Regions from separate parts of the Mesorhizobium sp. ESP7-2 genome, predicted to be linked through region 1. Evidence: predicted binding sites of a transcription regulator. Region 1 holds the regulator's gene; the other holds the start of a gene.
What was found. Region 1 encodes LexA, which represses DNA repair genes until DNA is damaged. Its sites were predicted from a motif close to TGTTCNNNNTGTGTTCNG; they were not measured.

Region 1 (4,624 bases):
GCACTTTTCTCTGTCGCCGCCTATCTCGTCATTTCCGGCGTCGTCGTCGCCGCCGAGCGCAGCTTCATCATGCTGGCGGTGATGCTGGTCGCCGTCTTGTTCGATCGCGCGGCACTGACCATGCGCAACCTGGCGATCTCGGCGATCGCCGTCATCCTGGTTTCCCCGCACGAGGTCGTCGGCCCGAGCTTCCAGATGTCGTTCGCTGCGACAGCGGCCTTGGTAGGCGCCTATGCCGGCTGGGCCGACCACCATGCGGGAAAGACGAGGCCACCGCCGCCAAAGCGATCCCTGCCCGGGTTCCTGACGCGAAAGTTCCTCTTGGCGACAGGTGGATTGGCCGTGACATCCATCATCGCCGGCAGCGCAACGGCGCTGTTTGCCATCTGGCATTTCCAGCGGGTGTCGCCGCTCAGCCTGTTCGCCAATCTGGCCGTCATGCCGATCGTATCGGTTGTGATGTTCCTGGCTGTCGCCAGCGCGTTGCTGATGCCGTTCGGGTTGGATTGGCCGGCTCTCTACCTCATGGGCAAGGGCCTGACGGCGATGATCGCCGTATCGGCGTGGATATCGGAGCGCTCTCCGATCGATGGGGTCGGGCTGATCTCGCAGCAATCCGTGCTGCTGGTCACCGTCGCGCTGGTCATCGCGACGATGGCGACGACCTGGCTGCGGCTTGCCGCGCTGCCATTCGCGCTTGCCGGCCTGTTGACCGTGTCGCACACGCGCACGCCCGATGTGCTGATCTCGGAAGATGCGCGGCTGGTCGCATTGCCGATCGGCAATGGCGAACTGGCCGTCAACCGGGAACGTCCGAACGAATTCGCAGCCGAAAACTGGAAACGCGCCCTGGTCTCAGAATCAATCGTCAAACCGGAAATGTTCGACAAGACGGACGGGCAATTCGACATCGCTAGTCCCACCGACCTGCCGCAGGGATCGCCGTTCTATTGCCGCGAAGGCCTGTGTCTTGCCAGGCACCCATCCGGCGCAATCATCGCCTATGTCGAGGATCGCAAGAACACCTGGAAGGCCTGCGCCTTCGCCGACCTGATCGTCGTCAATGACGCTACCGCCTATGACGCCTGCCACAATCCGCTGGTTCTCGTCGTCACGAAACGGCAACTCGCCCGCAAGGGGAGTGCCGCCGTCTTCTTCGATCCCCAGTCGGCCACGAGCCCGGCTGCGATCGAATTCGCCGTCGACGGACCATACCGGCCCTGGCACGAGCAGCGAAAATTCTCACGCGAGGCGAGGGGGCTGCCGCCCTATAAAAAGCCTGACAAACCTGATGGCAAACCGGTTCAGTAGCGTCTTATCAGCCCGACCAGCTTGCCCTGCACCTTGACCCTGTCTGGCCCGAAGATGCGTGTTTCGTAGGCTGGATTGGCGGCTTCGAGCGCGATCGAAGCGCCCTTGCGGCGAAACCGCTTCAGCGTTGCTTCCTCCTCATCGACCAGCGCCACGATGATTTCGCCCGGACTTGCCGTATCGGCATTGCGGATGATGACCGTGTCGCCGTCGAAGATACCGGCCTCGATCATCGAGTCGCCCTTGACCTCCAGCGCATAGTGCTCGCCGCCCATGATCATGTCCGGCGGCACCGAAATCGAATGCGTCTGATGCTGGATGGCATCGATCGGCACACCGGCGGCGATACGGCCCATGACCGGGATGGACACGGCTGAAACCGCATCGTCGTCGTTACCGGCCGCGGGCAGGCGAGAAGGCGCCGCCGCCGGCCTGATCTGGCGGCCGAGACCGCCTTGGCCAAGGCTGCCCTGGATGACGCTTGGCGAGAACTTCTTCGCCGCATTGAGGCCCGGCGCGATCGAGTCCGGCAGCCGCAGCACTTCCAGCGCGCGCGCCCGGTTGGGCAGCCGGCGAATGAAGCCGCGTTCCTCCAACGCCGTGATCAGGCGATGGATCCCCGACTTGGAGGCAAGATCGAGCGCTTCCTTCATCTCGTCGAAAGAGGGCGGTATCCCGCTTTCCTTGAGCCGTTCGTGGATGAACATCAGCAGTTCATGTTGCTTGCGTGTCAGCATGGCGGCCCCCAAGGCAGTGAACGAAGGTCTGAACCAGAATCGAAAAACAAACCCAGAACAAACACTATCTGTTCCAGTTGTGTTCCGCAACCGTTTAAAGTTTAATGAATTTGTTAAGGCGTCTGAAGTTTTTTGCCCGCGACAGCGGACGGCAATCGACCCTTTCCGCCGTCGGCAAGGACATTGAAATCGTGTTGGTTAATGGGCTGTGGCCCATCCTCCGCCGAGGCTTGGCATCAGTCTTTTTGAGGGCTTTTCCGGGGATGGATCGTAAAAATTATGGATCCATTATTCGCGGAACGAAACGAAACCAAAACGCCAACGATTGTAGCTTCGGGGCAGCGACGGATCCAGGCGTCCGGCCGGCTCCGATCAAGTGCGTGCGAACAGGCGTCGCGGAAGCGCTGAAGTCATCCGGCGACAGCTTTCAAGCTGCCGGCGCGGGCGGCGTACTCGGTCGCGCCGCTGTCTTCGCTGTGGACATAGACATGCAGGGTGTAGCCGATATGCGCAGTCATCAGCGCCTTGGCCCGCTCGACGTCACGATCGAGTGCCGCTTCCATGATCGCGGTATGGTGTTCGATCGCAATCGCTTCACGCAGTGCCTCCATCGCCTCTTCATAGCCATTCTTGAGGCCAGCCGCGGCCCGCAATGTCGGCGCCAGACCAAGAAAGCGATGATGCCGGCGCAGCTGATCCGAGATTGTCGAGCGGAAACGCAGCAGCCAATCGCATGTGGCGGCGCTCAGCAGCGCCGCATGGAAAGCCTCGTGGTTCTCGTCCCATTTGTCGACGGCCGCATCCGAGGGATCGTCGACCGCGGTCTTGCAGCGGGAGAGCCGGTAGTGGGCGGTGACGACAGCATCCTCCCACTCCTTGCCGCCTTTCTCCATCGATTCGAGGAATAGGGGGATCTCGACCACCATCCTGGCGCGCGCCAGGTCCTCCAGTTCGGCCCGCGATACCGGAGCCACGGTAAAGCCGCGATTGCTGATGGCGGTGACAAGGCGTTCGGCCTCGAGCCGCGACAAGGCTTCTCGCAACGGCGTCCAGCCGACGCCATAGGTACCGCGCAGCACACTCAGCTTGAGCGGGGCGCCGGGCATGAGGCGCGTGGTCAGGATATCGCGCCGCAACAGCTGATAGGCTGCCTCCGTCTTTGTGGAGCTGGTTTGATCCTGCATCGCGGTCCATCCGTCGTCTGGCAGTGAAAAATTATATATGATGTGGGGGCGTGGCAAGAATTATATATAATATTTGACACGGGCCGGCGGACTGACCATGATCGCCGCAGTAGCCGCGCTCCAAGCGGCGCTGATCAAATCTGGGAGGAAATGATGTTGAAGTCGAAATCCGCTTGGTTGTCGGGTTTGTTCCTGGCCGGCGCATTGATTGTGAGCGCGGGTACTGCCGCTGCCGATCAGATACGCATCGGCATTGCCAATTTCGGCGAGCATCCGCAGCTCAACGCCGCTATAGCCGGCTTCAAGAAGGCGCTGACGGATAATGGCTTCGTCGAGGGCAAGGACGTCGTCTATACGGAGAGCCATACGAATTTCGATGCATCGCTGGTGCCGCAGATGATCGCCAAGCTGCAGGCGGAGCAGCCCAAGCTGATCTACACCATCACCACGCCGGTCTCGCAGATCGCCAAGAAGGCGCTCGCGGGCTCCGGCATTCCGATCGTCTTTGCCGCGGTCACGGATCCGGTGGCGGCCAAGCTGGTACCGTCATGGGACTCCGGAGACGAAGGCATGACCGGCGCCAGCGACCTGCAGGACGTCGCCGCGGTAATGGCCTTCACCAAGAAGCTGCTGCCGAACGCCAAGCGCTTTGGCGTGCCTTACAATCCGGGCGAGGCCAACGACGTTGCCTTGGTCGAAAAGATCAAGGCGGCGGCACCCGCCGCCGGCTTCGAGGTCGTGGAAGTCGGCATCGACAACGTCAATGACATCCAGCAGCGCATCGCCTCGCTCGCCGGCAAGGCCGACGTGATCTACGGCCCGGCTTCGAACCTGATCCAGCCGGCGATCGCCGCTGTCTCCGCGGCTGCCCGCCAGGCCGGTATTCCGGTCGTCAATTCAGATGACAGCGCGGTCCGCAACGGCACCGTGCCGGCAAGCTTCGCGGTCAATTATACGCAGGTCGGTATCAACGCCGGCAACATCGCAGCCGAGATCCTGAAGGGCAAGGACCCCAAGACGATCGCGCCGTCGCGCCCCGCCTACAAGGACCACATGGCGACGATCTCGCGCAAGGCGATGGCGGCGTTCGGCATCGAGATACCGGCTTCGATGGCCGATTGCGGCTGCATCGTCGACTGACATCGGGGCAGCAGGGGTGACGGCGCGGACGCCGTCACCTTGAGGTCAGGGAGGAACGATGCTCGAGATCCGATCCGCGCGCAAAGTGTTCTACAAGGGCCAGGCCGACGAGAAGGTCGCGCTGGACGGTCTCAGCCTGTCGCTTGCCACGGCCGAGTTCGGCATCGTCATCGGCTCCAACGGAGCCGGCAAGAGCAGCATGCTCAATGCCATTTCCGGCGCCCTGATCCTCGATTCCGGCCAGATCCTGAT
Region 2 (4,624 bases), on a different contig from region 1:
TCGGAGGCTGAGTGAGATGGCCAGGATTGACGAGAGCCGTGCCTTCATTCCGGTGCGCATCGCGGTGCTGACGGTTTCCGACACACGCAGCCTCGCCGACGACAAATCCGGCCAGACGCTGGCCGATCGCATCACCGGGGCCGGCCACATCCTGGCCGGTCGCGACATCGTCACCGACGACCGCGAAAAAATCCGCGACACCGTTCTGGCGTGGTCGCGGGACAAGGCCATCGACGTCGTGATCACCACCGGCGGAACCGGTTTCACCGGACGCGATGTGACGCCCGAAGCGCTGGAGCCCATCTTCGAAAAGCGCATGGACGGCTTTTCGGAAGTGTTCCACCGCATCTCCTACGACAAGATCGGTACCTCGACGATCCAGAGCCGGGCGACCGGCGGCGTCGTCAACGCCACCTTCGTCTTCGTGCTGCCGGGCTCGCCCGGCGCCTGCAAGGATGCCTGGGACGGCATCATCGAGGCACAGCTCGACTACCGGCACATGCCCTGCAACTTCGTCGAGATCATGCCGCGCCTGGACGAACATCTGCGGCGCGGGAAGACCGCTCCATAAGGGTCGAGGCACGCACCGTTTACAAGGTGGAACGGCACCGGCGTCTTCGAAAGGTCACCCCAAACCGGATGTTGGAGGAAAGTACCTTCTCGTGAAACGGCCATATAGCTGTACACGACAAGAAAGACGGCCTCAGACAATCAGCTTTCAGCGAATGACCGGTTCGCCATGAAAGCGCCGACGCGAGGGACGCGAAACACCGAAGCCGACTTCCATCATCAGCCTCGGCGTGCGCGCCGGCACCGTGCCCATATGGAAACCGAAGGGATCCTCGACGAAGCCGAGACCCGCCTCCCCGGTCAGGGTGACCGGGCTTTGCTCGCCATAAACGTCCAGCACCTCCTTGGCGGGATGGCCGACGAGAAGGGTGAGCTGATGCTTTATGGCACGTTTGTTGTGGCTGCCCCTGACATAGACGTGCGGGCCAGTATCGATGTCGACGGGCTTGAGATAGAAGAAGAATTTCAGCATCCGCCAGTCGTCGAGGTCGAAATGATACTTGCCGAGCGAGGCAAGGTTCTTGTGGGCTTCCGAGGCCTGGCCAGTTGGAAAGCTCCACCAGACGCGCGTTGTGATCAGTCTGGCCTGAGCGCCGAGATAATGTGCGGCGATGTCGAGAAGCAGCGGATCGCGCTGTACGGCGAGTGCCGCCGGGCAGTCGAGGATGCGTTCGAAATAGTGCCCGCTGAGCAACGAGCGGCCCAATCGTCTCTCGGCTTCGGCATGCTCGCCCGGCATGAATTCGAGGCGGCGGTCGAAATTGCCGAAACAAGGCGTGCGCCCCGCGAAACGCGCGATCTCTTCATGGATCACAGCCGGCAGGACGAGGCCTGAAAACAGGCCTTGGGAGCGTAGCGCATCGACCACCGTCCTTCGCTCGACACCCGCAAACATCGTGTTTCCCGCATTGTCGACCGGACGAGCGCGTCTTGCGCCCAGCCAGTGCATGCGGCGCCCGGGCATGGTGCGCGCCAGCACGAACATCGGCAGCCAGGCAGGGTTTTCGCGCAGGTCCGCGAGATAGGTCGGAACGCGCACGGCGATGCGCCGCAGCAGGCTGCCATTGCGCGCGACGGCCTCGAGACTGGCAGTGCCGGATTTGTCAGGAATCGAAAGCTTCATTGGATCCTCGGCTGTGACGGCGCCACCGATGCCGCACCGGTTACCGCGCGGCATGACCCGAACCCAACTCACCACCTCGTCGTAAGGTTACCTCTGCGTCAGTTTTTGTGCAACGCACAATGGGCAGAGCAGTTGCAAAAAATCATTTCGAGGCGCGGTGCCCGTGCTTCGGCGGCGCCGCCCATATCTCGGCGTCGAGTTTCCTTGTCGCCAGGCCGCGCGCCAGCGCCTCGGCGCTGCCGGCACTTTTCGACAAGGAAGCGGCCTGGCGCTTGCTGATCACCAGCCCGTCGGCCAAAGCACGGTTGCCCGAAAAGACCCGGGCCATGAACGGCGGACGGCTGCCCCGCGCTCGCGAGAACCGGGCGGCCATGGTCTGCCTGGCCGTATGGGCGACGACCGCGTCGATCCAGCCCTCTGCCAGCCTCGCACCCGGTTCGAGAAACAGCAGCCAGTCACCCTTGGCCTGGCGGATGCCGGCGGCGATGCCGCCGCTCCCCACATAGTGGCAGCCGGCATGCTCGGCGACGCGATGCGTGTGGTCGGTGGAGCCGGTGTCGCAGACGACGACCTCGCGCACCACGCCCTCGACCGCGCCGCCAATCAGCGTCGCCAGCGTGCGGACGAGCCCCTCCTCGTCATTATGCGTTTCGATGAGAACACTAAGCATCGTGAGCCGAATAGCGGAAAGCGTTGACCGACGCCAGTTTTTGCAGCGCACCATAGAAAGTTCTTGCTTTGTTCTCATCGACAAAATAGAATAATTTCATGAGCAGAGCGATTCGACACAACATGGACAGTCCCTGGGAGCGGGCGAAGATGGAACCGATCATGCGCGCCGACATTGCGGCCTTCGGAGCAGGACGAGCCGAAATGGCCAACGCGATGATCGAGCAGAGTGGCATGCGGGTCCGTCCGGACCGCAACCGTGGCCGGTCGGCGGGCATCAATCCGTCAGGCCGGTTCGAACCCGTCAGCCGGCATGTCTTCGACGACGGCTGGAGTTCGCTGGAGGAACTGCCTCCGTTCAAGACCGAGGTGCAGGTGGAGAAGCCGCGCACCATCATCACCCGCAACGAATCGCCCGACATCTCCTTCGACCGGTCGATCAATCCCTATCGCGGCTGCGAGCACGGTTGCGTCTATTGCTTCGCGCGGCCGACGCACTCGTTCATGGGCCTGTCTCCGGGCCTGGATTTCGAATCCAAGCTGTTTGCCAAGCCGGACGCGGCACGCCTGCTCGACAAGGAGTTGTCGAAGGACGGCTACCAGCCGCGCACCATCGCCATCGGTACCAACACCGATCCCTACCAGCCGATCGAGAAGCAGTACCGGATCATGCGCGAAATCCTCGAAGTGCTGGAGGCACGCGGTCATCCGGTCGGCATCGTCACCAAATCGGCCCTGGTGGTGCGCGACATCGACATTCTGTCGCGCATGGCCGAGCGCGGGCTCGCCAAGGTGGCGCTGTCGGTGACGACGCTCGACCGCATGCTGGCCAGGACTATGGAACCCCGCGCCTCGACACCGACCAAGCGGCTGGAGGCGATCAGGCAGCTTTCGGATGCCGGTATACCCGCTTCGGTGATGGTGGCGCCAATCATTCCGGGCCTGACCGACCAGGAGATGGAACGCATCCTCGACTCGGCACACCATGCCGGTGCGCGTGAGGCTGGCTATGTGGTGCTACGCCTGCCGCTGGAGGTCAGCCCGATCTTCAAGGACTGGCTGCTGCGCCACTATCCCGACCGCTATCGTCACGTCATGTCGCTGATCCGTTCGATGCGCGACGGCAAGGACTACGATTCGGAATGGGGCAAGCGCATGAAGGGCGCCGGACCCTATGCCTGGCAGATCGGCCGGCGCTTCGAGATCACCGCCAAGCGGCTCGGCCTCAATGCCGAACGGCGCACGCTGCGGACCGACCAGTTCGTCGCCGCCGGCAAGGACCAGGAGCAGTTGATGCTGCTCTGAACCGACAATCGCCGCGGCTGTTTATTGCCGCCGTGGCGAAAAAATCCCGTCCGGCCTGCCCCGGCCTGCAGACGGTGCCCTCCCGGTCCGGCGCCCCACCCGACCCGGAGGGACTTGCGGAGAATCGGAGCCGATGCGAACCTCGCCGCAACATGGCTCGCGCGCGTTCTGATTCTCCGCTTCTCTTCGAAATCGTCGAGAAGCCCGATTTCTCCTTCGAGACGAAGGCGATGGCCGATGGCCTGTGGCCGGTCGCGGGGATGGACGAAGCCGGCCGTGGACCGTTGGCCGGGCCGGTCGTCGCCGCGGCAGTGGTACTCGACCCCGCCAACATTCCCGAAGGGCTCGACGATTCCAAGCGGCTTAGCCATTTGCAGCGTGAAGCGCTGTTCCTGCGCATTCTTGGCTCCGCGCAGGCGGTCTCCATGGCCTCAATCAGCGCCGAGGGCATAGACGGCAGCAACATCCTCAAGGCGAGCCTGGAAGCAATGCGCCGCGCCCTGGTCGGACTGTCGGTTCAACCGAAACTCGCGCTCGCGGACGGGCGCGACGTGCCGCCAGGACTGCCCTGCGAGGGCCGCGCGCTGATCAAGGGCGACCAGCGCTCGCAATCGATCGCCGCCGCCTCGATCGTGGCCAAGGTCATGCGCGACCGCATGATGTGCGGCTGCGGCAATCATCACGATCGTTATGGCTTCGAAGTCCATATGGGCTACGCCACGGTCCGGCACCGCACGGCGATCGAGGCGCACGGGCCTGTGGCGCGGCTGCACCGCACCTCGTTCGCGCCGTTCCGGCTGGGTGGCGCCGAGGTGATGGAAGAAGAAGAAAGCTTCGCCGGGTTGGAGTAAGCGACGGCAGTGGTGATGGCCGATCTCCCCCCTTGTGGGGGAGATGTCCGGCAGGACAGAGGGGGGCGCTGTCCCGCCAGCCTATCAATCGGTCGCGCCCAGGTTC

Region 2: a site for LexA is predicted at 2,422-2,439, ahead of LB543_RS11785 (PA0069 family radical SAM protein). Genes of this name have one in related genera too.

Annotation. Positions count from the first base shown of each region.
Region 1 is NZ_JAIUGQ010000003.1:31,035-35,658, reverse strand. Features, by position in the region: gene LB543_RS04200 (ComEC/Rec2 family competence protein) at 1-1,311, shown strand, start outside; gene lexA (transcriptional repressor LexA) at 1,305-2,048, opposite strand; gene LB543_RS04190 (GntR family transcriptional regulator) at 2,459-3,232, opposite strand; gene LB543_RS04185 (ABC transporter substrate-binding protein) at 3,386-4,372, shown strand; gene LB543_RS04180 (ABC transporter ATP-binding protein) at 4,431-4,624, shown strand, end outside.
Region 2 is NZ_JAIUGQ010000009.1:149,512-154,135, reverse strand. Features, by position in the region: gene LB543_RS11805 (4-(cytidine 5'-diphospho)-2-C-methyl-D-erythritol kinase) at 1-15, shown strand, start outside; gene moaB (molybdenum cofactor biosynthesis protein B) at 17-571, shown strand; gene LB543_RS11795 (hypothetical protein) at 719-1,693, opposite strand; gene LB543_RS11790 (glycosyltransferase) at 1,836-2,363, opposite strand; gene LB543_RS11785 (PA0069 family radical SAM protein) at 2,513-3,667, shown strand; gene LB543_RS11780 (ribonuclease HII) at 3,820-4,518, shown strand.